DNA from 2 places in the Shewanella sp. Pdp11 genome. Region 2 is predicted to be linked to the other one. Evidence: predicted binding sites of a transcription regulator. Region 2 holds the regulator's gene; the other holds the start of a gene.

Region 1 (16,212 bases), 770 kb from region 2:
TTTCGGCTAAGTATTTAAATACGCTATTGGCGTCACTGCCACGTACTGGCGATGTCGACAGCATAGTAAAGGTGACACCGTAATTGATGTAACACACCTTAGCCGTATCTTTCTCATCATTTTCTTCTTGGAAAAAATCATCCGATGGGAAACCAATGACCACTAAGCCTTTGTCTTTATAATTTTCATGCAATGCTTCGAGCGCTTTAAACTGCGGGGTGTAGCCACAGTTACTGGCAGTGTTAACAATCAACACGGGTTTTCCCTGAGTCAATTCACACAGATTAACTGTTTCTTCAGAATGTAATTTTCGTACTTCAAGGTTCAGGTATTCGGGACAAGTGGTCGCCATAGCACCAGCACTCATCAAGCTCGCTGTCATAGCGAATATCATAGGTAATTTTTTCATTGCTTTCTCCTTTACCGGTACATTACGTAAACGTACTAGGTAAAGATCATATTGAATTAAAAAATAAAAGCTATGGTTAACCACCACATAGCGATGAAGTAAAACCGATTGAGCTGAACGAAAATCTAATAACACCAATAAAAAGCAGCTCATAAAGAGCTGCTGAATCCAGAACCTAACTCTCGCGTTAGTCCATGTCTAAGGTGACACCTTCCATAAAACCTGAGCCCGTGGATTCTTTATTCTGCAATTTAATCATCAAACGTAAATCGTTTGGTGAATCAGCATGGTGCAGCGCATCGGCGTAACTTATCTCGCCATCGACATAAAGTTTCAGCAAGGCCTGATCGAACGTCTGCATGCCCTGCTCGTTGGATTTGGCCATGGTTTCTTTGAGCAAGTGCAGCTCGTTTTTCGCAATTAAACTTGCCACCCTTGGGGTGTTAATCAAGACTTCAATCGCGGCGCGGCGCCCTGTGCCATCGACTTTTGGGATCAATTGCTGAGCCACAATACCGCGCAAATTCAATGACAAATCGAACAACAATTGTTGATGTTTACTCTCAGGCACGAGATGCATAATCCGGTCTAATGCTTGGTTGGCATTGTTGGCATGCAAGGTTGCCATACAAAGGTGACCCGTTTCCGCAAATGACAACGCGAACTCCATCGTTTCTTGGGTGCGAATTTCACCAATCAAGATCACATCGGGGGCTTGGCGAAGGGAGCTTTTTAGCGCCGCATCAAAAGACTCTGTATCTATGCCGACTTCACGTTGGGTGATAATACTTTTTCTGTGGTCGTGAACAAATTCGACGGGATCTTCGATAGTTAAAATATGACCACGGGCATGGGCATTGCGATAGCCTACCAAGGCCGCTAAGGACGTTGACTTACCCGTCCCCGTTCCGCCCACCATAATGATAAGACCCCGTTTGCTCATCACCAGATCTTTTAAAATAGGCGGCAGTTTTAAATCATCGACATCTGGGATTTTAGTTTCAATACGGCGCATCACGCAGCCAGGCGATTCGCGTTGCCAGAAGGCGCTCACCCGAAAACGACCTAAATCCTTTGCCGCAAAAGCAAAGTTACACTCACGACTCGAATGAAACTCTTGTTTCTGCGCTTCGGTCATTAAGGATTCAACAAAATCCAGTGATTGGGCTGGAGTAAAAGCACTTTCAGCCAAAGGACGCAATTCACCGTCAATCTTGGCACTCGGTGGAAAACCAGCAGTGATAAATAAGTCGGAGGCTTTGCGCTCAACGATCACTTTTAAAAACGGAAGAACATCCATCATAAATCCTTAAAATGTCGCTTGTTTATTCGAACTCTTCGCCATTGCATCTTCACGGGTAATAAGACCGCGATTGACTAAGTTCTGTAAACATTGCTCTAAGGTCTGCATTCCGTGGGCCATCCCGGTTTGAATCGCCGAATACATCTGCGCCACTTTGTCTTCACGAATAAGGTTACGAATAGCGGGCGTGCCCATCATGATTTCATGGGCGGCAACACGGCCTCCGCCGACTTTTTTAATCAGGGTTTGTGAAATAACCGCTTGCAGCGATTCCGACAACATAGTGCGCACCATGTCTTTTTCACCGGCGGGGAACACGTCGACCACACGGTCAATGGTTTTCGCGGCTGAGGTGGTATGCAAGGTACCAAACACTAAGTGGCCTGTTTCAGCGGCAGTCATAGCCAAACGAATAGTTTCAAGGTCACGCATCTCACCGACTAAAATCACATCCGGATCTTCACGTAGTGCACTTCTAAGCGCCGCATTAAAGCTGTGGGTATGGCGGTGAACTTCTCGCTGGTTAATCAAACATTGCTTATTTTGGTGTACGAATTCGATAGGATCTTCAATGGTTAAGATGTGATCATGTCGATTTTCGTTAACGTAATCCACCATAGCGGCAAGTGTGGTACTCTTACCCGAACCCGTTGGCCCAGTCACTAGCACTAATCCCCGAGGGAAACTGGCGATTTTTTTAAAAATCTCCGGTGCACCTAATTGCTCAAGTGACAAGATGTCGCTAGGAATGGTACGAAATACGGCCGCAGCACCACGGGATTGATTGAATGCGTTAACACGAAAGCGGGCAAGATTAGGGACTTCGAACGAGAAATCGATTTCTAGATGTTCTTCGTAGTCCTTGCGCTGCTTATCATTCATTATGTCGTACACTAGGCTGTGTACGCCTTGGTGATCGAGCGCGGGCAGGTTAATTTTTCTCACTTCACCGTCGACACGGATCATGGGAGATATCCCTGCAGAAAGGTGTAGATCCGAGGCTTTGTGTTTTACACTAAATGCCAATAACTCAGTGATTTCCATCGTTTGGGATATCCTTGCAACTAGATAATTACATCATGACAACAATAGCAGACAGACTCGCAATCGCCCAGCGCAGGATCGCACAAGCGGCGCAAAAATGTGCACGCCAACCTAGCAGTATTCGCTTACTTGCCGTCAGCAAGACCAAACCTATTGAAGACATTATAGCAGCCTATCAAGCGGGTCAGCGTTGCTTTGGCGAAAACTATGTCCAAGAAGGCGCAGAGAAAATTACCGCGCTTAAAGGGGATTTTCCGGACATTGAATGGCACTTTATCGGGCCACTTCAATCCAACAAAACCAGCATAGTCGCCCAGCATTTCGATTGGATGCACACTGTCTCGCGCGACAAAATAGCCCAACGTCTCAATGACCAACGTCCAGCTGAATTAGCGCCATTGAACGTCTGCATTCAAATTAATATCAGTGCTGAAGACACAAAATCTGGCATAGATGCGGCGCAAATGCTGCCACTGGCCGAGCTTATAGCTCAGTTACCTAATCTTGCACTGAGAGGCCTAATGGCGATCCCAACGGCTACCGCAGATACTGAGTTACAGCTTAAAGAATTTTCTCAGTTAAACAATCTATTTCAAGAGCTTAAATCACATTATCCCAGTGTAGACACGCTTTCCATGGGGATGAGTAATGATCTAGATACAGCCATTAGCTGCGGTTCAACTATGGTGCGTATTGGCAGTGCCATTTTTGGTGAGCGCAATTACGCGGCGTAAACTCACTCGAGGCATGAAGTTCGAGGTCAGTGTGCGAACTTGACCTTGTTTTTAAGGCTTTATGCCCAAATACTGTATTAAAGAGCGCAATATTTAAGATCAATTAGCGAGAGTCGACTAATCAGGCTCTGATATTCAAATGACTAACCGTTTTATCATCTTAATTTAAGGTGAATCTGTTACAAATAACGGTTAACACACTGAAGAGAATCAAATGGATCAACAGAAAATCTGCTTTATCGGTGCCGGCAACATGACGCGCAGCATTATCAGTGGCCTAGTTCATAGCGGCTATCCTGCTCAACTCATCCAAGCGACCAATCCTAGCCAAGGCAAACTCGATGCACTAAAAGCCGATTTAGGCATTTTGGTTTCTCAAGACAATTTAGCCGCAGCGCAAGCTGCCGATGTCATAGTACTGTCGGTAAAACCGCAATTGATGCAGCAAGTGTGTGAAGCATTACAAATGGTCGATATGTCAAAAAAGTTAGTCATCACTATCGCTGCAGGCATTAAAGCAAAGCGTTATACCGATTATCTGGCGCAGGATATTAAACTTATCCGCGCTATGCCCAATACACCGATGCAGATTAGTGTGGGCATGACAGGCCTCTATGCATCTCAGGCTATTACTGCCGAGCAGAAAGCCATTTGCGATCGTTTGATGTCTAGCGGCGGCGAAATTGTGTGGGTTAATGAAGAATCAGAATTAGATCAAGTGATTGCACTATCGGGCAGCTCACCGGCTTATTTCTTTTTGTTGATGGAGTCTATGATAGATGCTGGCAAAGAAATGGGAATGGATGAAGATAAGGCCAGAAGTTTAGTTCAGCAAGCAGCGCTCGGCGCTGCTATGATGGCAAAGCAAAATCCACAACTGACCTTAGGTAATCTAAGGGAAAATGTCACCTCAAAGGGCGGTACCACAGCACAGGCGCTGGCGACATTTGAAGCGGCGGATATGCGTGGTTTAGTAAAACAAGCCATGGAAAACTGCATTAAACGTGCAGAAGAAATGGCTAAGACATTTTAATTTTCACTAACGCGTTTTTTATTTCAGACTTTATTTAATAGGTAGAAATCTCGATGAATGCATTTACCTTTTTAATCACCACACTATTCGACTTGTATTTGATGGTGGTGATTTTGCGGATTTGGCTACAGCTGGCAAGGGCTGATTTTTATAATCCTTTCAGTCAGTTTATTGTCAAAGCGACTCACCCGCTCATCGCACCAATGCGCCGTATTCTGCCTTCCTTAGGACGGTTTGATACCGCATCATTCGTCCTCGCATTGCTGGTCGTGATGGTCAAAGTACTACTGATAAGCCTGATTGCAGGCGGCGGCATAGACATAATGCTGTTTTTAATGTTTGCCGTTGTGTCTGTGGTCAAGAAAGCGGGGGTCTTACTGTTTTGGATGCTGTTGATACGCGCAATATTAAGTTGGTTTAACCAAGGTTATAACCCAATTGTGATGATCATGGGTCAGTTAACTGAACCTGTATTAGCCCCAATCCGCCGTATCATACCGCCAATTGGAGGCTTAGATTTATCTGTGATGTTAGTGATTATAGGTATGAATTTCCTCAATATGTTACTTGCTCAATATGTTCCTTATTGGGCTGTGATCTAATGAGTGCAGTGACTTTGCAGCAAGGTGACTTGCTGCTTAATCTCTACATTCAGCCTAAGGCCAGCCGTGATCAAATTGTAGGACTGCACGGTGATGAGCTAAAAGTCGCCATCACTGCGCCGCCTATCGACGGTAAGGCCAATGCCCATTTAAGCAAGTATTTAGCAAAGACTTTTAAAGTGCCAAAGAGCGACATTCATATAATGAAAGGTGAACTTGGCAGGCATAAACAAATCCGCGTGATTGACCCAAAGATCATCCCAAGCGTCATTACTGAGCTGATGGGACAAACTAACTGAGCTAATGCTGTTGAAAGGCCGAAAACCAACAAATTTCGTTGAATGTGGTTAATTTATCGATAAACAGATAAACAATAGTCACAGCGACCTATACTCAAACATTCCCTAATATGAGGTATCCCATCATGTTCCGTAATATTCTGGCTGTATTAGCCCTCACCGCTAGCCTTTGCGGTGTTGCAAACGCAGAGCAAAAAGAAACTGTCGGCAATTTTGACATTCACTACATGGCACTTGGCAGTACATTTTTAACGCCTAGCATAGCTAAATCCTATGGCATTCAACGCAGTAGCTATACAGGCATTATCAATATTGCCGTATTAGATATTAGCGAAGCGAATAAGCCCGCAGTACCCGTTGAAATTACTGGTGTCGCCAATAACTTATTAGATGCTCGAATCAACTTAACCTTCAAAAAGATCCGCGAAGGTGATGCGATTTATTATATTGCCGAAGTTCCTTACCGCGATGATCAGGAGATCAACTTCAATATCGCGATCAAGCATGGTAATCAATTAAATACCAACTTGCAGTTCAAGCAAAAATTCTACGTCGAATAAGCCAAGCTGAGATTACCGCAAGACATAAGCCCACTTGGGACGGTACAAGTCAGTACCGTCCCGCCCTTTTCCTGTCCTTTAGCCCTCAGCTTGGGTATCATTGCCGCAGTATAAGTCGCCCCAATGATATAGGTGTTCCATGCAACAAATCGTCCTCGCCAGTGGCAACAAAGGCAAACTCGCCGAATTCGATCAAATGCTCGCCAGCTACGGTGTCACTGTACTGCCACAGAGCCAATTTAATGTCAGCGAAGTGGCCGAAACGGGCACTACTTTTGTCGAAAATGCCATTATCAAAGCCAGACACGCCGCAGAAATCACTGGACTTGCCGCCATTGCCGATGATTCGGGTTTAGAAGTGGATTTACTCCAAGGCGCTCCCGGCATTTATTCAGCGCGTTACGCGGGCGAAAATGCCAAAGATCAAGACAACGTATTGAAACTACTTGAGACATTAAAAGATCAGCCAGCACCTCGCAGTGCAAGATTCCAATGTGTGCTGGTATATATGCGCCACGCTAAAGATCCTACCCCAATTATTTGCCAAGCCGCATGGGAAGGCCAAATCGACTTTAACCAAAGTGGCGACAATGGCCATGGTTACGATCCGATTTTTATCCCTGAAAATTATCAATGTAGCGCGGCACAGCTGAGCAGCAACGAGAAAAATGCCTTAAGCCATCGTGGTAAAGCCCTAGTGCAACTCATCGCCGCCATGCAAGCCCAAGGCGTGTTAACTGGCGGGAATGCACAATAATGTCGTCAACTGCCGTGACTACTGCGATGAAGCTCGAACTGCCGCCACTCAGTCTGTATATCCATATTCCTTGGTGCGTACAAAAGTGTCCTTACTGCGACTTTAACTCCCATGGTCAAAATGGTGAGCTGCCACAGGAGGCTTATGTTGATGCGCTATTAGAAGACTTACGCCAAGATTTACATCTGGTCCAAGGGCGGCAGATCCATACCATCTTTATCGGTGGTGGCACACCATCCTTATTCGATGCTTTGCAAATCAAACGCATACTCGATGGTGCTAATGCGCTAATCCCCTTTAGTGACAATATCGAAATCACCATGGAAGCCAACCCTGGCACCTTGGAACACGATGACTTTAGTGCCTATCGTGCAGCAGGTGTTACCCGTTTATCTATCGGTGTGCAGAGTTTTTCTAAGGATAAGCTCAACTTACTTGGACGTATTCACGATCAAAACGAGGCGCAAGTCGCCGCCCAAAAAGCCAGTCAAGCGGGATACTTAAGTTTCAACCTTGATTTAATGCATGGATTACCGAACCAAAGTTTTGCTGAAGCCATGTCTGATATCGACACGGCAGCGGCGCTCAATCCGCCCCACCTGTCTTGGTATCAGTTAACAATTGAGCCCAACACCCTATTCCACTCAAAACCGCCGCAGCTGCCCGATGACGAAGCGCTCTGGCATATCTATGAGCAAGGTCAACAAAAGCTGGCCGCATTAGGGTATGAGCAATACGAAATATCTGCCTACGCAAAACCTGGTTACCAATGTAGGCACAATCTCAACTACTGGCAGTTTGGTGATTATCTAGGCATAGGCTGTGGCGCCCACGGTAAGGTGACCTTGCCGGAAGAAAACCGCATCATACGCACGGTAAAAATTAAACATCCCAAGGGATATCTAAGTGCCCACAACTACACCTTCGAATCGATTGAAGTTGCAGAGGAAGATCGCGCACTTGAATATTTAATGAATCGCCTGCGCCTGATGACACCTATTCCTAAGCAAGAATTTGAACTGCGCACAGGACAACACAGAGACACATTGTCCGAAGGAATGGAAAAAGCCAAACAGCGCGGTTTACTGACAGAATCCGCTGAACATTGGCAATTAACCAGTAAAGGTCACATGTTTGTTAATGATTTACTGACACAATTTTGCTGAGCTAGCCGTTAAAATATCTCTATAAATAATGTGTTAGCTTTAAATAGTGCAGTTTAATACTATTACTGCTAACACATTTTCTAACACTAATATCCATACATTCTTGTTCCGCTTCTTTAGAATTGATGCAACTCAATCTAGGAAGCCTGATCATGCCAATAAAAACTAAAATCAGCTTAGTCGCACTAACCCTTTCAGCCCTGCTGACCATTCCCGCATATGCAGCATCAAGCTCGCCAGCCTTACACAGTGCAAGTGAACCTATGAATGCAGTGGTGCAAACCGAATCAGACAAAGCCAATGCGTTGTTCGAAACCATCTTCATGGAAAACATCATGGCGAGCCCCATTTCGCAGACTTATATGGGGATCAAGCAAGACTATGATAAATGGGATGAACTGGGTGATACCGCCGATGATAAAGCCCTAGCGCGCACAAAAAAACAACTGGCACAGGTCAATCTTATTGATGCGGCAAAACTCGATCCACAAACAAACCTCAGCCTCACCTTACTCAAACAAAATCTGCAAAATGACATCGAAGATGACCAATGGCGCTATCATAATTACCCTGTGAATCAGATGTATGGCGGCCACTCTATGATAGCCTCCTTCTTAATTAACCAACATCAAATCACAGATGTTAGCGATGCTAAGGCCTATATCAGCCGCTTAAATGGCGTGCCAAAACGTTTAAGTCAATTACAGACAGTATTAGAAGTCCGCGCAGACAAAGGCATTATCGCGCCTAAGTTTGTATTCGCCTATGTGATTTCAGACAGCCAAAACATCATCAAAGGTGCGCCTTTTGATAAGGGCGACGACAGCGCGTTACTCGCAGATTTTCGCCGTAAAGTGAACGCATTAGCGATTCAAGAAACAGAGAAGCAAGCGTTAATAAAGCAAGCTGAGCAAGCACTAGTGACTCAAGTCGAGCCCGCCTACAACAAGCTCATCGATTATATAAAAACGTTAGCGGCCAAAGCTGACGACCGTGATGGAGCGTGGAAACTCCCTAATGGCGCAGCCTTCTACAACAATGCCTTAGCTCGTACTACTACGACAAACATGAGCGCCGATCAAATCCATGACTTAGGGCTTTCTGAAGTGGAACGTATCCACAACGAAATGCGCGCCATCATGAAGAAGGTCAATTTTAAAGGCGATTTACAGCAATTCTTTAGCTTTATGCGTGACGATCCCCAGTTCTACTACCCCAATACCGCCGAAGGTAAAGCCGCTTATTTAGCAGAGGCGACTAAGCTCATCGACAACATGAAATCGCGCTTGGATGAAGTGTTCAAAGTAAAACCTAAGGCCGCCATGATAGTCAAACAGGTTGAAGCCTTTAGGGAAAAATCTGCGGGTAAAGCCTTCTATGAACAACCAGCCCCGGATGGTTCTCGACCCGGCAGTTATTACGCGAATCTGTATGACATGAAAGCCATGCCGAAATACCAAATGGAGGCACTGGCTTACCACGAAGGTATTCCGGGTCATCATATGCAGATAGCCATTTCCCAAGAGCTGCAAAATATTCCTAAGTTCCGCAAGTTTGGTGGCTATACCGCGTATATCGAGGGCTGGGGTTTATATAGCGAATCTTTCCCGAAAGAAATGGGACTCTACGCCGATCCCTATTCTGACTTTGGTCGTCTAGCAATGGAGCTATGGCGTGCATGTCGCTTAGTCGTTGATACTGGTATCCACGCTAAAAAGTGGACCCGCGAGCAAGGCATTGCCTATTACGTGGATAATACGCCCAATGCTAAATCGGATGCGGTGAAAATGGTTGAACGCCATATCGTTATGCCATCGCAAGCGACAGCCTATAAAGTGGGCATGATTAAGCTGCTGGAACTCAGACATAAAGCAGAACAACAGCTTGGCAGTCAATTTGATATCCGCGACTTCCATACGCTAGTACTTGCTAACGGCGCATTACCGCTGGATGTGTTAGAGCAACAAGTCGATCTCTGGATAGCCAGCAAGAAGAAGGCCTAATACCCTGATGTTTTAATGCCTTAATGCCTAGCCGTGAAGCATTGTTAACCTGCTTCACGACTAAAGCGACATCGATGAAAGTCTTAAGCTACGCCCAATAAAAAAGCCACTCGAAAGTGGCTTTTTTATTGGTACCATTATCCCGTTAGATAACAGAACCCTTCTCACTGTGGGTCACTATATTTGTTGTATTAATTTATGCTTTAGCACTCGCCTTCACATCACTTAACACACAGTTGCGACTTTAGGGTACAGGGAGACAAAACGCTTGCCCAAGGCTGCACAAACCATCAATAAAAAATTACCTCAGCGATAAGGCTGAGGTAAACCAAAAACTAGGATGATGGTTTAAAGAGCCAACATTGTTTTAGTTCTCAAACTTCTGTTGGCTGTGATCCAAAACTGCATTAATGCCGACCTGTACACAAAAATTGAAAGGGGTCATTTCCAATAAACGTATAGGACTCAGGTCATTCCGAATCAACTGTTACCATTGTATTCAATTAAGAACAGAGTTCAAGGATGTTATAAAAAAGTGCTTTAGAACACCCTAAAAAATCATCAGCAAATGTACTCACCAACTCAACCTAAAGCATTGATTTTAAATGCCAATAAAAGTGCTTGATTAATTTGAAATCACATAGAATTGGTTTTGAGAACAATGTTTCCTATTTTACTGACGTTTACTGAATAATTCGACATAGGGCGCATCCCAATACGGCGGCGTTCCTATGTGATCTTTGATGAACTCGATAAAAGAACTGACCTTAGGTGCTAAGTGCTTACGACGGGGATAAACCGCCTGCAATGGCAGATGGTGGGTCAATTGCCAATCCTTCAGTAAAGGCACTAATGTTCCCTTGGCAATTTCATCTTCCATCAGATAACTTGCAAGATACACAACCCCAAGACCACTGATTGCAGCAGATTTTAATGCTGGCGCGTTATCTACCCTGAAATTGCCCGATACGCCAATTTCACAGTAATCATCACCCTTCTTAAATTGCCACATGCTATGCTCGTGCCACTCGCCTTGATAGACCAAACAATTGTGGTCAACTAACTGCTCAGGTCGAGTTGGTTCGCCATGTTGAGCAATATAGCCTGGAGAAGCAACTAACAGGAATTGGCACTTCATCAGAGGTCTAGCAACCATGCCAAGCGGTAATTGCTCCGACATAGTTAACAATAAATCTAAGCCTTCACTCACTACATCTACTTTATGGTCCAGTAAGCTCACTTGTAGCTCAAGCTCAGGATGTTTTGCCATAAAGGATGGCAGCGCAGGAATGATATGCATCACCCCAAAGGATTGGGAAATCCCCACCTTGAGCACACCGCGGGTCGCATCATTTAAGTTATGCACGCTGGCTATCGCTTGTTCAGCGTCACGCAGCAGTTCTTCACCTTGCAGATACAGCAAATGCCCTGCTTCAGTCAGGCTTAAGCTACGGGTGGTACGTTGGATTAATTGAACACCAAGTCTATGCTCAAGATCGGCGACTTGTGTACTGACCTTAGACTTAGAGATCCCAAGCCTTCTTGCGGCGGCACTAAAACTACCAGCTCTGGCCACATGAGTAAAAATCGCAATAGGTTCTAACAGTTCTAACATGGAAGTCGCCTTAAGCTGTTTACGACAATGATATTAACTTTCGGTGAGTAGCAGTGGTTAGCGTAATCATCGCTTTAAAATAACCATAGCATTGATATCTCGCATTAAAGTGATATAACGCAGAGATTTAGACCGAAAAAGTCCACTAAAGTAGGGTGTTATATCTGACTGATATGCCAGCTTTTAATTATATTTTAAGAGTATACCAAATATTCGTCTTTAGACTGTAACATTCCGAACTAAATCGCTGCAAGCCAAGCCTACAAGCCACATCGACTTAGCCATAAGAGTTTTCGCCTCAATTAAACATTAGCCAACAAAAAAGCCCCTAGGCGATAAATTGACTAGGGGCGTAGCATTCAAATTTGACTCATGCACAAGGAGATAGAAGTTATTGCAGTTAAAACTCAGGGCTATTCACAAAAACTATCAGCAAGGACGATTAACAAGAACTATTCACGCAGTTCCTTGGTTGAGTTTTGTGTCAACGCATAAGGCGCGAGTTCTGGTACCTCTTGGCGTAATTGATTTTCAAGCACTAACAGATTTTCAAATCGGTCGCACAAACGGTCAGCTTTAGCTTCCAGTCCCTTAGATTGACTCTCAATTTGTTGCTCAATATCTTGGCCTAAGTTGTCCATTTTTTTGGAGAAGGCATCCATCTTGGCTTCAAAACTATCACCGTCACCCGACATGATTTGGCCACCTATGGTCATCATAATGGTGCCCACTGAGTTCTGAACAATTTGCTCCATTTCCTGCTCGAATTCGTCGTTAAAGGTGTTCTGAATTGAGTCTTCCGTCGCACCGAGATAGAAGCTATCGCCATGACGGTAGGCCACTGAATCAACGCGCTTTTGGACACCTGCCATCATTTCATCGAATTTAGCACCGGCCGCATCGCCCATTAAAGGGGTTAACGCCATGCTCACCGCTTGGGACGCTAATGCGACGGCCTCGTTCACGACTTCAATCACTTCAGGCACTTGCGTCGACACTTCATCGGCGTATTGAGTCACTAACTTTCTTTGCTTATCGGTTAAGTTTACTTGTTTGCCTTCAACAAATAACTTATCGACTTCGATGCGATACTTTTCGGTGCCCTTCTCGCTCATGACTAATTTTTTAGGCTCAACCATAACGTCATAATTTAAAGAGACTTCACAGCGATCATCGACGTTAGGCTCGGTTTGCGCTTGCGCCAACTGTAGGCCAGATGTCCCTAGAATCACCCCGGATAATGCGAATCCAGTTAATAGCTTATTTAATTTCATGTTGTTCGTCCTTTAATCTGAATAATTCGATAAACCTAAACTACTGAATAGCTTATAGTAGGAGATTAGCAGGAGACGTGCCAACTTTATAACAATATGATTATGTTGAATTTAGGAAAGTTAGCACTAAAAGGTCATTAGCGAAATTCGCTAACTTTTAGTCTGATAGTGCTAATAAAAACGAGAGGTAAAGCTAGAAAATAGATCGGCCAAGACGCTGACTTAAGTGCTCAAGCATGGCAGTGCCAGCAAGCGAATTGCCATTGCCATCGAGTTCTGGCGACCAAACACAAATCGACAGTTCCCCAGGAATAACAGCAATGATGCCGCCACCAACGCCACTTTTACCTGGCATACCAACACGATAGGCAAACTCACCCGCTCCATCGTATAGGCCCGAGGTCGCCAACAGGGCATTAAGCTGCCGAGTTTGCACCTGAGAGATAAGCTCAGTCCCCGTTATGCTTTTGCCGCGATTAGCCAAGTACAACATGGCCTTAGACAAGTCAGCACAATTCATCTTTAAGGCGCAGTAATGAAAATAGGTGCGCAGCACAGTATCAACATCGCCTTGAAAATTACCAAAGGACTTCATCAAATAAGCAATCGCCGCATTGCGCGCACTGTGCTGATATTCTGAGTCGGCCACTTGTTTGTCGAAACTAACCTTATCGTTTTGGCTTAGTTGCCTGACTAACTCGAGCATTCTGTGTTTAGGCGCACCTAAACGACTCTGCAATAAGTCAGCAATCACTAACGCGCCAGCATTGATAAATGGGTTGCGCGGCTTGCCACGTTCTAACTCGACTTGTACTAAAGAGTTGAATGAATGGCCCGAAGGTTCTTTGCCAACTCGGCTCCAAATTTCGGCTTCTTCATATAAAGTTAACGCTAAGGTTAAGCTGAAAACTTTGGAGATACTTTGAATCGAAAACGGCTCAAGGTAATCGCCCGCACCTAAGGTTTCACCATCAACGGTTGTGACGGCAATGCCTAATTTGCCAGCATCAACGCTGGCCAGTGCGGGGATGTAATCTGCAACCTTTCCTTGGCCGAGCAAGGGTCGAACTTTCTCGACCACTTCCTCAAGTAATGCCAACTCGGGCATTAACCCCACCAAATGTCGTACAGTTCGCTAACTTCAACCTGAGAAACTTTTTGGTTCGCCCAGAATGCCTTAACTGCAGCAATATCTTCTTCGGTACATTTGCCGATCGTTTGGGTTGCGATGATGCCTTCCCATTCGATGTGACCGCCGCCATGGAAACCTAACTTACGGGTTTCAATCACTTCATCGATGAATTTATCTACAGTTGCATCGATATCGGCTTCAGATACTGATGCATCAAAAGTCCAAGCCATATCAAAACCTAACTCTTGGAATTCATCAACGCGCATTTTCTTACGTAAACGACGGCTACGATTAGTTGCCATAGTGACTTTCCCCGTTGTGTTAAAAAACTAATTAATCAATTGAAATATCTAGATTAAGCGATACGCTCAAACATCAGATCCCATACACCGTGACCCAATCTATGGCCGCGGGCTTCAAACTTTGTCAGTGGGCGATGATCAGGACGTGGCACCACAGTGCCGTCACTCGACTGGTTTTTATAACCAGGAGCCGCCTGCATCACTTCCAACATATGCTCGCTGTATTCTTCCCAATCGGTTGCCATATGGAACACGCCGCCAATTTTTAGCTTGCGGCGGATCAGTTCAGCAAATTCAGCTTGTACGATACGACGCTTATGATGACGTTTCTTATGCCAAGGATCGGGGAAAAACAATTGCACTCGGGCTAATGAACCGTCGGCAATCGCATGTTCTAATACTTCCATGGCATCATGATGATACACACGTAAATTAGTCACACCCGCGATGGCGGCATCGCTTAAGCAAGAACCGACACCCGGTTTATGCACTTCAATACCAATAAAATTTTGCTCTGGTGCGTCTTTAGCCATTTGCACTAAAGAGGCGCCCATGCCAAAGCCAATTTCCAGCACAGTATCGGCTTCACGGCCAAAAACGTCGCTCAGAACCAATGGCGTTGGGCTGTAATCTAACCCCATTGTTGGCCACTGGCTTTCAATAGCTTGGGCTTGGCCTTTAGTTAAGCGACCTTCTCTTAGGACAAAGCTTCTGATCTTACGCAGATACTTGCCTTCTTCATTAAATTCAGCGGTAGTGACTTCGCTCATTTTTGCCTCGTCTAGTGGACAGCACCATCATAAAAGAAGGGCATTATCCAAAGTTCAACATACAGTGCAAGCACTAATGGGGCGAAAGTATACCAAGATTATTTGAGAGTGCGAATTTAGCTGTGATTTTCGGCTTTTTAGCCCTTATCCACTTGTCTTTGAGCTTGTCTAAGAAGATAACTGCCGCTACACTGCGCCGATGAAATCTACAGCCTCCTTCGCTACACGTATCGTCTCTTGGTACGACAATCACGGTCGTAAAACCCTCCCTTGGCAGCAAGATAAAACCCCATATAGCGTATGGGTTTCTGAAATCATGCTGCAACAAACTCAGGTTGCGACTGTAATTCCCTATTACCTTAAATTTATGGCGCGTTTCCCCAATGTGTTAGCACTTGCTAACGCGCCAGATGATGAGGTGTTGCATCATTGGACTGGCCTTGGGTATTACGCTAGAGCGCGTAATCTGCATAAAGCAGCCAAGATGATCCGCGACAATTATCAGGGATTATTTCCAACGGATTTTGAGCAAGTACTTGCACTGCCTGGCATTGGTCGCTCAACAGCAGGCGCGGTATTGTCACTGTCACTTGGGCAACATCACCCGATCCTCGACGGTAACGTCAAACGCGTGTTAGCAAGACACGGCGCCATAGCAGGTTGGCCGGGGCAAAAAACGGTCGAAGCGCAGCTTTGGCAGCTAACTGACACGTATACGCCGCAGCAAGATATTCAGAAATATAATCAAGCCATGATGGATATCGGCGCCAGTATTTGCACTCGTAGTAAACCTAACTGCGCCGCTTGCCCAGTGGCGATTGATTGCAAAGCTCAGTTGATTGGCAGACAAACCGATTTCCCCGGCAAAAAGCCTAAAAAAACCATACCAACCAAAGCGGCGTGGATGTTAGTGCTAATGCAAGACAATCAAGTGTTTTTAGCTAAACGTCCGCCAGCGGGAATTTGGGGCGGACTTTGGTGTTTCCCTGAGTTTGCCACCCAAGCCGCACTTGAAACCCACCTCGAAGAGCAAGGGTTTGCTGCGCAGCCACTCGAATGGCTAACTGGCTTTAGGCACACGTTTAGCCACTTCCATTTAGATATTCAGCCCATGATGCTTAATTTAGATAACACCCACGGCAATAAAGAGAGCGTGGGCGCTGTCATGGAACAAAACCAGTCTCTCTGGTATAACATAAGTCATCCTTC
Region 2 (16,212 bases):
TAATGGGTCGATAGCCATCATCTCTAAACTCGAGAGCTGCTCGGTACTCTTCATCAAACCAATTTCAGCGGTTAAGGCAGAACCCGCACGTCCCGCAAACAAAAGTGCGGTAACCACGGGCCCTAACTCACGCAGTAAACTGAGCGCCACCATAGGGCCTAAGCTTTCTTCGGTGCCAAAACCGACTAAGATGTTGTAGCCTTGTAGCGCCAACACCATGCCGATAAAAAGCCCTGAGACTAAAATAATCACCATAGATTGCACGCCGACCACATAAATCTGGCGCACTAATAATGGAAAACCTTTGCGCACCCGTGGCCAGCGAAAAATCGCCCCCCACAACATAAGACCTGCGCGGCCAAAACCGAGCACTAACTCAATTGCGCTGCGGCCCAAGTCGGCAATACTGTCTATTAACTTCACTTGCCAACTCCTTTTGCCATCAATTCTTGTTGGTAATCATTCGCCGGATAATGGAACGGCACAGGGCCATCGGGCGCGCCTTGAATAAACTGTTTAAGCTGTGGATTGTCGGCGTATTTCAATTCTTCTGGCGTACCGTAGGCAATAACTTTTTTGTCGGCCACCACATACACATAATCGGCAATGCCGAGGACTTCATCCACATCGTGGGACACTACTATGGAGGTCAAATTGAGCGCATCCGATAACTCACGAATAAGCTTCACTAACACGCCCATAGAGATTGGATCTTGGCCGGCAAAAGGCTCATCGTACATCACCATTTCAGGCTCAAGCGCTATGGCTCTGGCCAATGCTGCGCGGCGTTGCATACCACCGGATAACTCACTTGGCATCATCTGGGCGGCGCCACGCAAGCCTACGGCTTCAAGCTTCATCAGCACGATAGTGCGAATAATGTCTTCTGGCAGACCAGAATGTTCGCGCAGCGCAAACGCCACGTTATCGAACACATTAATGTCAGTAAACAGCGCGCCACTTTGAAACAGCATGCTCATCCGCTTACGCAGACTAAATAATTCATTGCGACTCACGCCATGGATATCGTGACCGTCGAATAACACTTGCCCGTGGTCAGGCGTTAATTGTCCGCCGATCAACTTTAACAGGGTCGTTTTGCCTATGCCGCTCGGCCCCATGATCGCCGTCACCTTGCCCCTTGGAATGGACAGGCTAATATCTTCATATATCACACGCTGACCGCGGCTAAACCCCAAATTACGGATCTCAACCAACGGCGTTTGTTCTTGAGTCATGCTTGATTCCGACATTTGCAAAGAGGTGATCCTAGTCTTCCTAGACTGACCAATCGAAGAGCCGCAAATTGTACGTAATTGCGCTTTAACCTACAACCGAATCGACACTATCGCCCAGTGATACTTTCAATTTGCCTCATTTACAGCGAAAATGCGCCCTAAGTTTTCACTCTGCATAGGTAAAATGTTACTTAATGTTTTCAACCTAGTTGCAGAATTGGCAATATTGGCTAATTCGTTCGCACTTAGCTCGCTCTTCGTCCACTTTTAAGGTGTGATAAGTCGATACACGAGTGTGAAATCGAGGCATCCCGTGCGGTAATCTCCACTGCGATACGGGATAAATCCATTGAAATAAACGACAAAGACGATGATATTGCTCAAGGCCTTCAGTTGCTTAACGGGTTATTGTGCATGCATAGCTGCCGCAGCTGAACTTGACGAGTCAGATCAATCACTCTAGCCTGCCGCAATTGTTTTGTTGTTTTAGGAAACTCACCACAACGAGACATAAGCTAAATCGTCTGAAAACAAACTAAAACTTGGCAGAAAGCCTATTACATATCATCTTTATCGCGTACCAAATTGTGCTATTCCAATCCCATCATGGGGCGACAAAGACAATGCAAAAAGAGAGATAGACATGGTAGACAAATCACAACTGCGCCAATGGGGCTGTAAAGTTATCGACATTGAAAAGTCAGCCCTAGACAATCTTTATCAATATGTTGATTCGGCTGAATTTGCAGAAGCTTGCGAGTTGATCCTCAACTGTACAGGCAAAGTGATTGTCATGGGCATGGGCAAGTCGGGCCATATCGGCAATAAGATTTCTGCCACCCTCGCCAGCACAGGAACGCCCGCATTTTTTGTGCATCCGGGTGAAGCCAGCCACGGTGATCTCGGTGTATTAGCCGATAACGATGTGATTTTAGCGATTTCAAATTCAGGTGAGTCGAGCGAAATCCTCACCTTAATGCCCGTCATCCAACGTATGGGCGTACCCGTTATTGCGGTAACAGGCAAACCCGAATCGAACATGGCACGCTTAGCTAAAGTACATTTATGTATTGAAGTTCCAGAAGAGGCTTGCCCACTGGGACTCGCTCCAACATCAAGCACCACAGCGACCTTAGTCATGGGCGATGCCATTGCCATTGCGCTGCTACAAGCCAAAGGCTTTACCCGTGATGATTTTGCTATGTCTCATCCAGGCGGCGCGTTAGGGCGTAAATTATTGTTAAAAGTCTGCGATGTGATGCACAGCGGTGATGACTTACCGCTCGTTAACCACGATATTTGCATCACAGAAGCCCTGTACGAAATTTCCAAGAAAGGCTTAGGCATGACGGCGATTATCGATGATCAGCGCAAACTGGTCGGTATCTTCACCGATGGTGATTTACGCCGCGTTATCGATGCCGAAGTGAATCTGCGTACAACGCCCATCGCCGATGTGATGACCCGTAACTGCGTGACCATCACGGATAATGTATTGGCCGCCCAAGCGCTGCAAGTGATGGATTCCAAAAACATCAACGGATTAATTGTTATCGATAAAGACCGCCATCCTATCGGCGCTCTTAACATGCTAGACATGGTTAAAGCAGGAGTCATTTAATGCCACAGCAAGGATTTTACGGCCCAATCAGTGATGATGTGTGGCAACGCGCGCAAAAGATTAAACTGTTGATTTGTGACGTCGATGGAGTGTTTTCCGACGGCCGTATCTACTTAAGCAATAGCGGCGAAGAGCTAAAAGCCTTCCACACACGCGACGGCTATGGTGTGCGCTCGCTACTCACCAGCGGTTTTAATCTCGCCGTTATCACTGGACGTCAATCCAAAATCGTTGAAAACCGTATGACAGCCCTTGGGGTTACCCATATTTACCAAGGCGTAGATAATAAGTTCGAGCCCTATGAAGCATTGCTCGCACTCTATGGTGTCACCCCGGAAGAAGTAGCGTATATCGGTGATGATATTGTCGATTTACCCGTGATGAATGTCGTCGGTTTAGCGGTCAGTGTGGCCGATGGTCATCCCTATGTGCGTCAGCACGCCCACTTTGTCACTACGCTCAATGGCGGGCACGGTGCACTGCGTGAACTCACAGATCTGTTGCTACTCAGTCAAAATAAATTCACTTCGGCCCATGGAATGAGTATATGAGTCGTGTGACACTCGCAATTATCGCTTTTTTTGGAACCGCACTAGCGCTTTACTGGCAAGTGCAGAACAAACACAGCGGTGATACCGATAACCGAGTAAAAGATCAAAATACCCCAGATTTCATCGTTGAAGATCTGCGCAGTGTTGAGTTCAATGAACAAGGGCTAGTCAATAGCCGTGTGACGGCGAAAAACATGGAACATTATGATTCAACGAATCAAACTTTCTTTACTCAACCTGTTTATCTTGTTTATCCAGACCAAGGTAAAGCACAATGGCAACTCAGTGCAGATCAGGGCAAGCTAAACAAGGAAACGGGCAAGGTTGTACTCGAAAACAATGTTATTATTGATGCCATTAGCGCAGAAGAACCGATCCAGACCTTGTCCACCAGTTATCTGGAACTCGATCTCAATACTATGATAATGACCTCTGACCGTACCATTTACGTCACAGGGAAAGATTTTAATATTCAAGGCCAAGGCCTTTATGCCGACCTCAACGCGCAAGAAGTGAAATTGACCAGTCAGGTAGTAGGAACATATGAAGCAAAATAACGTATTACTTGCCAGCCTAATGCTAATAATGAGCATGAGCGCCTTTGCTAAAGTCGACGACCTAAAGCAGGAAGTTAAAATCAAAGCAGTGAGCCAAACGGCAGATATCAAGAACAACCAGATCATCTTCTTTGGTCCGGTGGAAGTTACCCAAGGCTCGATAAAAATCCAAGCAAATGAACTGCGTGCATTTTCTGCCGAAGGTGAAAATAGCAAAATTTTAGTGGCCACTGGTAACCCCGCAACTTACAACCAAGTGTTAGACGATGGCCGTCCAGCCTCGGCGAGCGCGAAAGAAATTCGTTACGATATGGCAAGCCGTACCCTGACACTGAAAGGCCAAGCTTCGTTAGATCAAGCGGGTAGCCAAGTGACGGGTAATGTGATCCGCTATAACATTATCCAGCAAAAATTGATTGCTGAGAGCACAGGTAGTGGTGACGATCGCGTGATCACTATTATTCAGCCAGAAAACTATCAAGATGATGCCAAACCTGACGCGCCAGCGGATAAACCTGTGAAAAAGCAGGACTCTAAATGACCCAAATCACCCTAAGAGCACAAAATCTGGCGAAGAGTTATAAGAGTCGCCAAGTGGTTAAAGACGTCAGTCTAACGGTAAAGACAGGTCAAGTTGTTGGACTACTCGGCCCAAACGGTGCGGGTAAAACCACCACCTTTTACATGGTCGTCGGTCTGGTTAAAAGCGATAAAGGCCACATCTTTATCGACGATGATGATTTAACCGCGGATCCTATGCACCTGCGCGCCCGCAAAGGCATAGGTTACTTGCCGCAGGAAGCCAGTATCTTCCGTAAGCTGACCGTCCATGACAACATCATGGCCGTACTGCAAACGCGCAAAGAATTGAAGAAAGAGCAAAGGGAAGAACAACTCGAGCATCTGCTCGAAGAATTCCACATCACCCACATCCGTGACAGCCAAGGCATGTCATTGTCGGGGGGCGAACGTCGCCGTGTCGAAATTGCACGGGCGTTAGCAGCAAATCCTAAGTTCATTTTGCTCGATGAACCCTTTGCGGGTGTCGATCCGATTTCAGTTATCGACATCAAAAAGATTATCGAACAGCTCAAAAGTCGAGGCCTTGGCGTGTTGATCACCGACCATAATGTTCGCGAGACATTAGATGTGTGTGAACATGCCTATATTGTGAGTCACGGAAACCTGATTGCCGAAGGAACACCTGCAGAGATCTTAGACAATCAGCAAGTTAGGGCTGTGTACTTAGGTGAACAATTCAGGCTATAGTTAATCAAGCGGAGCCAATGAAGGCAATTTGTGCCAGCATTGTGCTCCACTCAAGATGATAACAAGCGACCTCATCCAACAATAATAACGTAGGGATCAGCGGTAACATGAAAGCGTCACTCCAGCTCAAACTGGGTCAACAGTTAACCATGACGCCACAATTACAACAGGCCATTCGTCTGTTGCAACTGTCGTCATTAGAACTGCAGCAAGAGATCCAGCAAGCCTTAGATTCTAATCCCCTTCTCGAGCTGGAAGAGGATCAATTCGACGCCACTAAAGACCCTGTAAACCAAACGCTTTCCGATACGGATTTCAGTGAATCGAGCACTCTGCCGCCTGAGAAAGACAGCTCCACAATAGACACGGCAGAGTCCTTAACCAAAGAATCCATGCCCGACGAGCTCCCCATGGACACCACCTGGGATGAAGTGTTCACTGCCTCCCCTAATTCTGGCCCCGGCGGCAGTCGTGAAGATGATATGCCCTTCCAAGGTGAGACCAGTGAAGGCTTGTATGAGCACTTAGAATGGCAAAAAAACCTCACGCCGTTTTCTGAAACCGATTTAGCCATTGCCACCGCCATTATTGATGCCATCGACGATCAAGGCTATCTCACTCAAAGCACTGAAGAAATTCTCGAAGCCATGGGCAATCCTGAAGTTGAGCTTGACGAAGTTGAAGCCGTACTCAAGCGCATTCAACATTTTGATCCCATTGGTGTGGCCGCCCGCGATTTAAGCGAGTGCCTGCTGATCCAACTGTCGCATTTCGCCGCTGACACTCCACACCTCGAAAATGCCCGCATGTTGATCAAAGATCATTTAGATCTGATCGCCGCGCGCGATTTTAGATTGTTGATGCGTAAGACTAAATTAAAAGAGGATGAGTTAAGGGACGGCATCGCGCTTATCCAAACCCTCAATCCCCGCCCAGGTTTATTGATTACGCCCAACGATGACGAATACGTCATCCCAGATGTGTCTGTGTCGAAGAAGAATGGCCGCTGGGTGGTTGAACTGAACCCAGACTGCATGCCAAAAATCAATGTAAATCAACATTATGCATCGATGGCGCGCAGTACTAAAAACCAAGCCGATAGCCAATTTATTCGTGGCCATCTGCAAGAGGCTAAATGGTTTATCAAAAGCCTAGAAAGCCGTAACGACACTTTACTTAAAGTTGCGAATTGCATAGTGCAATATCAGCAAGGTTTCTTCGAATACGGTGAAGAAGCCATGAAACCTATGGTGCTTAACGATATTGCCGAAGCGGTAGAAATGCATGAGTCCACCATCTCACGGGTGACCACCCAAAAATACATGCATACCCCTAAGGGACTTTTTGAACTAAAATACTTCTTCTCTAGCCACGTCGGAACTGACGATGGTGGGGAGTGCTCATCCACAGCAATCAGAGCCTTCATTAAGAAACTGGTTGCAGCGGAAAACCAGAAAAAACCATTAAGCGACAGTAAGATGGCACAACTTCTGGCAGAACAAGGGATCAACGTAGCCCGCAGAACCATTGCGAAGTACCGAGAGGCTATGCTCATTCCGCCTTCTAATCAGCGTAAAAGTTTATAACCTACAGTGGATATCGGAGGACGTTTCTATGCAAATAAACCTGAGTGGACACCATGTCGAAATTACCGAATCGTTACGCGCATATGTAGAAGAAAAGTTTTCAAAACTTGAACGCCATTTCGAACAGATCAATAATGTGCACGTTGTGCTCAATGTCGAGAAAATGCAACAGATTGCCGAAGCGAGAATAAATCTTATCGGTGGTGAAGTTTTTGCAACTTCAGAGCATGCTGACATGTATGCCGCTATAGACGCCCTGATTGACAAGCTTGATCGTCAGGTTATTAAACACAAAGAGAAGTTAACAAAACACTAATAATGGAACTTTGTACCATACTGCGGCCGGAGTGCACTACCTGCGCCACTCCGGGCAGCAAGAAAAAGGTACTGGAACTCATCAGCGACTTAGTCGCTGCCCAGTACCCGACCCTCTCATCTCAAGAGATATTCGAAAGCCTAGTGGCGCGCGAAAAGATGGGGAGCACAGGTATAGGGAACGGCATCGCCATTCCACATGGTCGATTAACCGATATAAATCAGCCCATTGCCATACTCATTAAGTGTGAAGAGCCGATAGCATTCGATGCTATCGATAAGCAACCTGTTGATATTTTATTTGCACTACTGGTGCCTGCTGACCAATGTCAGCAACACTTAAGTACCTTGTCTTGCATGGCCGAAAAGCTGAGCGACAAGCAAATATTAAAACAATTACGCAAGACGCATGATGAAACGGAACTCTATCAGGTAATCACTGGATGAAACTGGTCATAGTGTCGGGCCGCTCAGGCTCAGGTAAATCTGTCGCCCTAAGGGTACTCGAAGATCTCGGCTATTACTGTGTCGATAACCTTCCCTTGCCCTTAATCGGCACTTTGCTTGAGCAACTCAAAGGCAGTAACGATCTCGTCGCCATCAGTGTCGACGTGCGTAACATGCCAGAGCAGGACAAGGTTCTAGTTAAACAACTCGCGAGCCTACCTCCTGATACTGAGTTAACGAGCTTCTTCCTCAATTCTAGCGATAAAATTCTGCTTAAGCGTTACAGCGAGACTCGCCGTTTGCACCCTTTGTCAAAGAGCCAAGTCTCTTTACAAGAAGCAATAAAACGGGAAGGGAAACTGCTCGAGCCTATGTCAAAACTGGTCGATCACTACATAGATACGTCGAACCTGAATATCTATGATTTAAGCGATCAAGTGAGACAAATTCTGCTCGGCAGTGTCGATAAAGAATTAGTGATCAACTTTGAGTCCTTTGGCTTTAAGCACGGTATGCCCACCGAAGCCGACTTTATGTTTGATGTTCGCTTCCTGCCTAACCCACACTGGGAACTGGCGCTGCGTCCATTAACTGGCTTAGATGAGCCCGTAGCTGAGTTCTTAAATCGCCAACCACTGGTCAATAAGTTCATCTGGCAAATCGAGAATTTGCTAGAAACTTGGCTGCCGCACCTCGAGCGCAACAATCGCAGTTATTTAACTGTGGCGATTGGCTGCACGGGTGGGCAACACAGATCGGTTTACGTCGCAGAGCAATTGGCTAAACGCTTTAGTAACGGTAAACATAAGGTTTATGCCCGCCATCGAGAGCTGAATAATGCCAAAGCTTGAACGTCAGATCACCATCTGTAACAAACTGGGATTACATGCCCGTGCCGCCACAAAGCTCGTGGTACTGGCATCCGAGTTTGATGCAAGCATCACCTTGATACAAGGTGATAAACAGGCATCCGCCGCCAGCGTACTCGGCTTATTGATGCTTGAGACTGGCATGGGTAAAACCATTAAACTTATCGCCGAAGGCCCAGATGCTGAGCCCGCTCTGGATGCCATTTGTGCCTTAATCGACGCTAAGTTTGACGAAGCCTGTTAGTTTCATTTCATATTCAGTGTTTCAAACAGGCACTCAGATTAGTACACATCACACTTAGCACTGCGTATTTGTGCAGTTCACATCTCGTTTCAAAAGCTTGGCGACACATTTGTCGCTCGACGGCACGAACCATAGGCGATTACACTAGCGAGCATTACCGCCGACTCACCTTAGTCTTAACCGCCTAGTCTCAGCCCTGCGCCAAGCAGCGCACTCTCGAACCAATTTGCCGCACAGTGGCGGACAACTATGGAGGACAAATGCCCGTAGATAATTCAGAAAACGATCACACCGGACATAGTCTAGACCAGTTAAACCAAGCGCTTAGTAGTGGCATGTTTGTGCACGTACGTAACATGCTGCAAAAAATGGCCGCCTCTGATATCGCGCTGATCTTAGAATCCTCACCACCCAGCGCCAGACAAGTGCTGTGGCAGCTTATCGATCAGGAACAAATAGGCGACATACTCGATGAGTTGAGTGAAGAACTTAAAGATCCGCTGATCCGCAGCATGAGTCCTGAGCGGGTTGCGAAGGCAACGGCGAGCATGGACACCGACGATCTGGCCTATATCCTACGTAGTCTTCCCGATGCCGTTTACAAGCAAGTGCTGCAGTCGATGACGGAACAAAACCGCCAGCGGGTAGAACAGGCCTTATCCTATCCCGATGAGACCGCCGGCAGCTTGATGAACACAGATACAGTCACCTTAAGACCCGATGTGAATATCGATGTGGTGCTGCGCTATCTTCGCCAAAGGGGTAACCTGCCAGACACCACAGATACCTTATATGTGGTCGATAAACAGGACAAAGTGCTCGGCGGTGTCAGGCTGGCAGATCTGCTGACCTGCGCGCCAAGCACCACAATTCGCCACATCATGGACCCCGATATCCAAAGTATTCCTGTGAGCATGTCCGACAGCGAAGTCGCGCAGAAATTCGAACGTAATGACTGGGTATCTGCTCCCGTCGTTGACGGCGATGGCAAGCTGCTAGGACGGATCACAATCGATGACGTGGTCGATGTTATCCGCGAAGACGCCGAACACTCCATGATGGGGATGGCGGGGATGGACGATGACGAGGATACTTTTGGCCCAGTGCTAAAAAGTACCCTACGTCGCTCACTCTGGCTCACGATTAACTTGTTCGCCGCGCTACTCGCCTCCTCGGTCAGCAATATGTTTGAAGGCACTATCGAGCAATTTGCTACCATCGCTATCTTGATGACAATTGTCCCTAGCATGGGCGGTGTGGCCGGTAATCAAACCTTAGCGCTCGTGATCCGTGGTATTGCTTTAGGCCATATCGGCCAAAGCAACGCCCGCTGGCTTATCGGTAAAGAGCTATCGATTGGTTTTCTCAATGGCTTGATGTGGTCAATTTTAGTCTTTATCGCCGTGTTGCTGTGGAAGGATGATATGGCACTGGCGGGCTTAATTGGTAGCGCCATGCTGATCAACATGACAGTAGCAGGGCTTGCAGGTGCGAGTATTCCATTGATTTTAAAACGCCTTAAAATCGATCCTGCCCTCGCGGGCGGCATGGTGCTAACCACAGTCACTGACGTGGTTGGTCTGTTCGCCTTCCTCGGATTAGCCACGCTCTACCTGATGCACTAACGCACTAATTCTTTAACGCTTTTACAGTTTGAGTTGATAACAAAAACGGCACCAAAAAGGATGCCGTTTTTTTATCTCGCTGAAAAACTAAATAAGGCTATTTTGCCGGAGGTTGAAAACCATAACGACTCAGAATCGCTTGGCCTTTTGCCGATAGAATAAACTCAGCTAACGGCTTAGCGGCAGCATTGGCGCCCTGCAAAACCAATAAACCATAGTCGGCACCCACGGCGAGTTCCTGCGGTAAATCGATGATTTGTAGACTCGGCACTTCTTGTTTAGCCAGCACAGCATTGGTGCAATAGGTTAAAAAGATATCTGCTTGTTTGTTTTCCATCACCCAGCCATAGGGATTGCGATCTTTAGGCGGTTTAGCACTCTCAGGGCCTCCCGTCAGTTGCAATGCCTTGGTCTCTAACGCGGCTTTCGCATTGGGTTTTACCGCTTCTGCCTTAGCAAAAACGGCCCAGGCATAATCCCCCGCCGGATCGGCTTTCGGGGTTGAAGTGCCAACTTTGACCTTAGGATCTAACAAGGTATCGAGTAGCGTTGCGCTCGTCACTTGGACATTATCTTGGGCAACCGCGCAGAGTTGATTACGGGCAAACATTTGCACTGCTTTACCCTGACCCGCATCCACTAACGCCTGCGGATGTTTCATGTTGGCCGAAGCAAAAATATCGACTTTCTCGCCCTCTTGAATGCGTTTTAACAATAAACCTGAAGGTGCATATTGCGCAGCAACACTCGTGTGCGACTGTGCTTGATAAGCGGCAATAATATCCTTCATTGCAGCCTTTAAGCTGCCTGCGGCGCGCAATTCTATCTGCGCAGCGCCCGTGGTCACTTCGGCTTTCATCGGCATTCCTTGTACAGCAGCCACCATGATGACAGGGCTTAAACTCAAGGCGACTAACAGGTGTTTGCTTATCATAATCATATTCTCCTCTGGGCGCTAAAAGTCATTCTGGTGACTTATCCCCATACAGAACGTGAAATCGATAAAGGGATCAAGCTGAACTCATCCCAAGGCAAACCGCTGTGATGTGATTGTGGTGTAGATCACCCATAACACAGGTTAGCAAGGACAAATTGTCTAGCTAAAATCCGCGAGGCACTCATGGCTAAATATCCCAAACACGGACACAAAAAAGTCGCCCTCAGGCGACTTTTGTAAAACGGATAATGCTGAACTACTGACCCGTCGGCGTTAATACAATCTCAACACGGCGGTTTTGGGCGCGGCCATTGGCATTGGCATTTGATGCAATTGGACTCGCTTCACCCATGCCTTTTGATTTTACACGGGCAGAGGCGACGCCTTTGCTCATCAAGTAATTACCCACTTCGCCCGCACGCACTTGTGACAGACGTAAATTGTACGAGTCTGAGCCACTGCTGTCGGTATAACCTAATACGTTAAGCTGCGTTTTGCTGTATTCTTTGGCCACAAGCGCCACTGAATTCAACACGCGTTTAGCGCCGTCACTTAACTCGGTTTGATCTACGCCGAAGGTGACTTCATTAGGCATGTTCAAAATGATGTTATCACCGCTACGGGTCACACTCACGCCAGTTGAAGCGAGTTGTTGGCGTAATTTGGTCTCTTGCACATCCATGTAATAACCAATACCACCACCGACTGCAGCGCCTGATGCCGCACCAATTAACGCACCTTTACCACGGTCGCTTTTACTCGAAGAGACGACGCCAATGGCAGCCCCTGCAACAGCGCCAATCAATGCGCCACTGGTCGCTTTAGCGGTTTGCTCTTCGTTTGAATAAGGATTGATTGTTGTACAACCCGATACAACTAACGCGGTCGTTAATACCACTATGGCTAACAGGGATGGTTTAGATTGCGCTGCCTGAAAACACTTCATCATTTATAACCTCTTTATATGATTGATGACTGTGAATACTGCTCAAAGGGCACGAAATATTACTTCACACTAGGTAATACGAATGACCTAGGGATTGCCACAAGGCAGGCAGTATATAAGCTATTGCGCTCGAGACAATCCTTTATCCATATTCAATTCTGCTAATCCAGATTTTAGTCAGCAAAGATACAGATTTCGGGTTGCGATCGTGCCTTAGACAGCCCTGTTCCATATCAAGCCGAAGGCACCGAAATAGTGCGTCTTGCACTGTTTTTGGCAGCACTAAAAAATCACACTGTTTTAATCGAATATACAACACAATGATTTTAATGAATAAAATAAAAATTAGAATATTGGCACGAATTTTACATACTACTAAGTGAGTAGACAGTCAGACGCGGTAGAAATCGCTAAAAACTCCAGTCGACTTCAACAGGATTAATCCAAATTAAATGGACCTATCGAGACAGAAAATGCACTCGAGTATTTAGGGTCATGAAGGAGGAAGTATGAAAACAGTCATGAACTTTATCGCACTATGTCGCCACGAATGGATCTGTCTGCGCCACCTAGGCCTGAGTCAGTGGGATTTAGAACAGCGTCACTATCATCAATAAAAGGCAACGCAAACGGTCATATTTTGGTTAGAAGGCAGTAAAAGAGGGTACGCTCATGGGAATCGCAGAAAATAGTCTCAAGCTACATGTTATCACCGAGGTTAAAGTACAAGGTCGCTTACTGTCGGATGTTGCACGTCAATACGGTTTATCTGCCAAGGCAGTCTACCAATGGGTGCGAGAAAGCGATCTGCAACCCCAGCAAAGAGAATGCGCATTAATGAGTGAGATTGCCCAGCTACAGAAAAAAATTAAACAGCTCAATCAAGAGCTACGCACGATAGGTTAGCCTGTACAACAAGCTAAACGTGCCCGAATAGACAAGGCCGGACGAGATTGCATATCGCCCTGCTGATAACGCTAACGATGTAAAAGATGTGCTAACAACAATAATAACAGCGCCCTTTTTAGTCCGGCCTTGTCGTCCAAATTGATGAACCCAGCGAAGATTGGGAAATAGTATTAACAGCAACAAACGGATAGGGACAATGCAAAAGTTTCGGCAAGACTAGGGAGGGAGTTATCTCCCCCAAGATCAAATATGTGAATTGTGCTCCCCCAAGTCATGAACATATTTCTCTCTCTGGTCTTGTCATTTTATTCACAGTTCTATGATTGCTAGCTTGTTTGTAGCAACAAGGATGGCCCCAGCTTCTATTGGGGATTAAGCCAAGGATTGGCTAACGCCAAAAATTAAATAACAATAATAAAATCAACAATAAAAATAATAGTGACACTTAATTTTTAGCATAAAAAAGACGCTACTTTGAGCGTCTTTTTTATGGGCGAAAACAATGACTGACGATTAATAGTCTTCTTCGTTTGCCTCTTGGATCCTTTGTTTACGCTCTTGCGCCTCTTCAAAGGCCGCTTGAATTTCCTCTAACACGGCACTGACATCGGCTTCGACCAATACTTCGGTAAACTCACCAGTTAATGGTGTTTCAGGTTTTAACTCACCCGCTTCAAACAGGGCCCAAATCTCTTTGGCATATTGTGTTTTTAACAGCTCAGGAGCATACAAGCCATAGTATTGGGTCATGTTATTCACATCACGCGCTAACATCCATTTGGCATGGTTATTCGCAGCGGCATCGACAGCTTGAGGCAAGTCAATAATCACAGGCCCTTCGCTATCGACTAGCACGTTAAACTCAGACAAGTCACCGTGCACTAACCCAGCACAAAGCATACGTTTGACATAGGTCATCACCAACGCATGATCTTTCAGGGCTTTTTCGGCCGACATACTGACATCGTTTAATCTCGGCGCCACATGTCCATCAGCATCCGTCACTAACTCCATCAGCAACACGCCATCGAAACAACCATAGGGTGTTGGTACGCGCACACCTGCATTTGCTAAACGATAAAGTGCTTCAACTTCGGCATTTTGCCAAGCTTCTTCCTGCTGATCGCGGCCAAATTTAGACCCTTTTTCCATCGCACGCGCACGACGGCTATTGCGGACTTTTCGGCCTTCTTGATACAACACAGCTTGCTTAAAACTGCGCTTGTCCGCTTCTTTATAGACTTTGGCACAGCGGATATCATCACCACTGCGTACAACGTACACAGTCGCTTCTTTACCGCTCATTAACTGGCTAATGACCTCATCGACCAGTCCTTCATCAACCAGGGGTTGGATTCGTTTCGGAGTTTTCATAGCGCCCTTATACCTTACTTAGGCATGATATGGAATACTGCGGGCAAATCTTCATACAAAAGCGGTCTCCAGCGGAAGGTTGATGAATATAGTTCAGGATTATTAAACGAATTTTAAGTAAAAACTAATGCACTTGCGTGTTAAACACAATACCAGATTTACTGAGGACTTTGGCAAAGAAAGAGACTGAAAATGAAGCTTAAACTAAAAGAATATTCTTTTCCGCCAACCTGTATAAAGCAAGAGGTAAAACCACAGCCTCGATCGCTGCGAACATTCAAATTCAAGACCGCTCAAATAGATATCCGAGCTAGGTTTACGTAAAAACTTAACTCACACAAATAAGGCAATCACACTTCCCACAGTCGCTGCGGCTTTCAATATTTGGCCAGCGCTGTAATACGTGTCGTTCGAATCATTCGCGTCATTAGGGGCTGTATCGGGAGTAGGCGCCTCAGTTTTGCTCATCGCAGCAACATCGGAACTAGGCTCAGCTTTGGGAGCCGCCAGTCCTAAAGCGCCATAGGTAAAGGATTTCAGTCCACTTGGCTGAGCCATCTCATTGGGTTGATGAACCGATTTGGCCGTCGGTAATGAAGCAGAATGCGCTGATGAAACGGGTGAAATCATAGCTAACCCCAAAGCAGACATTAAAGTGTTAATCGCAAACTAACACAATATCAGCCTGTTATCATGCATTTATCCGCTAAATTGTGATGGATTCAGCCCAATAAAACGCATCTATGACAGTATAAATGGCGGTATATAAAGCTAGATCTCCCCCAGAAGAGCCTTTATCCTAAACGCCACAACATATAGAGAACTTGTCCATGCATTATCCAAGCCTTTTCCTCGCCCTTTCGGTCCTATCGCTCACTCAATGCAGCAGCTTATCGATTGAAGAATGCGCCAATAGTGATTGGTTTGCCCTAGGACTGGCCGATGGCAACCGTGGGACGAGCGCAGGGCAATTGAATCAATATCAAAAAGATTGCCGAGAATTTAATCTCAGCGTCGATACCGCACAGTGGAAACAAGGATACCAGCAAGGGTTAGCCAGTTACTGTCTTCCCGAAAATGGCTATCGCGTTGGCTTAGCGGGAGAAAGCTACTATGGGGTTTGCAGCAATAACGCCTTCGTTGAACGTTATAATCAGGGCCATCAACAATATCTAACTAACAAACGCTTAGCTGAAATAGCCGATCGCTTAAATGCCATCGATAGAGAGATAAGCAGTCTTGATGGCAAGATCAATAATCTCACCGATAAGGCCGACTTATTGAAACAGAAAAACAGCCTACTCAATGAGAAGAACCAACTGTTAGATGAAAGATCTCGCCTACGCAGACCCGATATGCGCTTCGAATTAAGATTCTAAGCCATAAAAAAACACTGGGCCCAATTGGACTCAGTGTTTAGGTTAGTCAGTTTCACAGTCCGCTATTTTTGCGGCAATCCTGCAGTGGATTTAACGTTTACCCTTTGGCTAACATCGGCCAATTTAGCTTTTTTTAACCCTGATGGACGCAGGAAAAAACCATAGTAAAGTAGACTCGCCGACGTCCATGCAATAGCTAAACTCCATAAATCATGGCTCAAAAAATGGGCACCGCGTAACTCTTGGCCGATACCAAACACTAGGCCTAAACTCACCCCGAAAATCAAACCAAACTTAGCTAGATGCGGACGATACTCACGCAGCACGTAATACAAGGCAACCCAA

What was found. Region 2 encodes sigma-54, which starts transcription at its own class of promoters, with help from an activator protein. Its sites were predicted from a motif close to GTTGGCACGNNNNTNGNNT; they were not measured.
Region 1: AYJ58_RS09605 (YggN family protein) is a predicted target of sigma-54. The motif match lies at 12,866-12,884, and genes of this name have one in related genera.

Annotation. Positions count from the first base shown of each region.
Region 1 covers NZ_CP015194.1:2,159,855-2,176,066, reverse strand. The annotation lists gene AYJ58_RS09665 (glutathione peroxidase) at 1-409, opposite strand, end outside; gene AYJ58_RS09660 (PilT/PilU family type 4a pilus ATPase) at 597-1,709, opposite strand; gene AYJ58_RS09655 (type IV pilus twitching motility protein PilT) at 1,719-2,756, opposite strand; gene AYJ58_RS09650 (YggS family pyridoxal phosphate-dependent enzyme) at 2,792-3,490, shown strand; gene proC (pyrroline-5-carboxylate reductase) at 3,705-4,523, shown strand; gene AYJ58_RS09640 (YggT family protein) at 4,577-5,125, shown strand; gene yggU (DUF167 family protein YggU) at 5,125-5,424, shown strand; gene AYJ58_RS09630 (DUF4426 domain-containing protein) at 5,550-5,984, shown strand; gene rdgB (RdgB/HAM1 family non-canonical purine NTP pyrophosphatase) at 6,124-6,741, shown strand; gene hemW (radical SAM family heme chaperone HemW) at 6,741-7,907, shown strand; gene AYJ58_RS09615 (DUF885 domain-containing protein) at 8,060-9,910, shown strand; gene AYJ58_RS09610 (LysR family transcriptional regulator) at 10,584-11,525, opposite strand; gene AYJ58_RS09605 (YggN family protein) at 11,978-12,799, opposite strand; gene glsB (glutaminase B) at 12,993-13,907, opposite strand; gene AYJ58_RS09595 (YggL family protein) at 13,907-14,233, opposite strand; gene trmB (tRNA (guanosine(46)-N7)-methyltransferase TrmB) at 14,287-15,003, opposite strand; gene mutY (A/G-specific adenine glycosylase) at 15,203-16,212, shown strand, end outside.
Region 2 covers NZ_CP015194.1:1,389,498-1,405,709, reverse strand. The annotation lists gene mlaE (lipid asymmetry maintenance ABC transporter permease subunit MlaE) at 1-423, opposite strand, end outside; gene mlaF (phospholipid ABC transporter ATP-binding protein MlaF) at 420-1,238, opposite strand; gene AYJ58_RS06185 (KpsF/GutQ family sugar-phosphate isomerase) at 1,882-2,859, shown strand; gene kdsC (3-deoxy-manno-octulosonate-8-phosphatase KdsC) at 2,859-3,410, shown strand; gene lptC (LPS export ABC transporter periplasmic protein LptC) at 3,407-3,967, shown strand; gene lptA (lipopolysaccharide transport periplasmic protein LptA) at 3,954-4,508, shown strand; gene lptB (LPS export ABC transporter ATP-binding protein) at 4,505-5,236, shown strand; gene AYJ58_RS06160 (RNA polymerase factor sigma-54) at 5,344-6,822, shown strand; gene hpf (ribosome hibernation promoting factor) at 6,851-7,138, shown strand; gene ptsN (PTS IIA-like nitrogen regulatory protein PtsN) at 7,141-7,584, shown strand; gene rapZ (RNase adapter RapZ) at 7,581-8,435, shown strand; gene AYJ58_RS06140 (HPr family phosphocarrier protein) at 8,422-8,697, shown strand; gene mgtE (magnesium transporter) at 8,958-10,322, shown strand; gene AYJ58_RS06130 (molybdate ABC transporter substrate-binding protein) at 10,420-11,256, opposite strand; gene AYJ58_RS22120 (hypothetical protein) at 11,242-11,367, shown strand; gene AYJ58_RS06125 (OmpA family protein) at 11,516-12,205, opposite strand; gene AYJ58_RS06120 (transposase) at 12,878-13,111, shown strand; gene AYJ58_RS06115 (PA4780 family RIO1-like protein kinase) at 13,628-14,488, opposite strand; gene AYJ58_RS06110 (hypothetical protein) at 14,822-15,139, opposite strand; gene AYJ58_RS06105 (DUF2799 domain-containing protein) at 15,319-15,867, shown strand; gene AYJ58_RS06100 (phosphatase PAP2 family protein) at 15,930-16,212, opposite strand, start outside.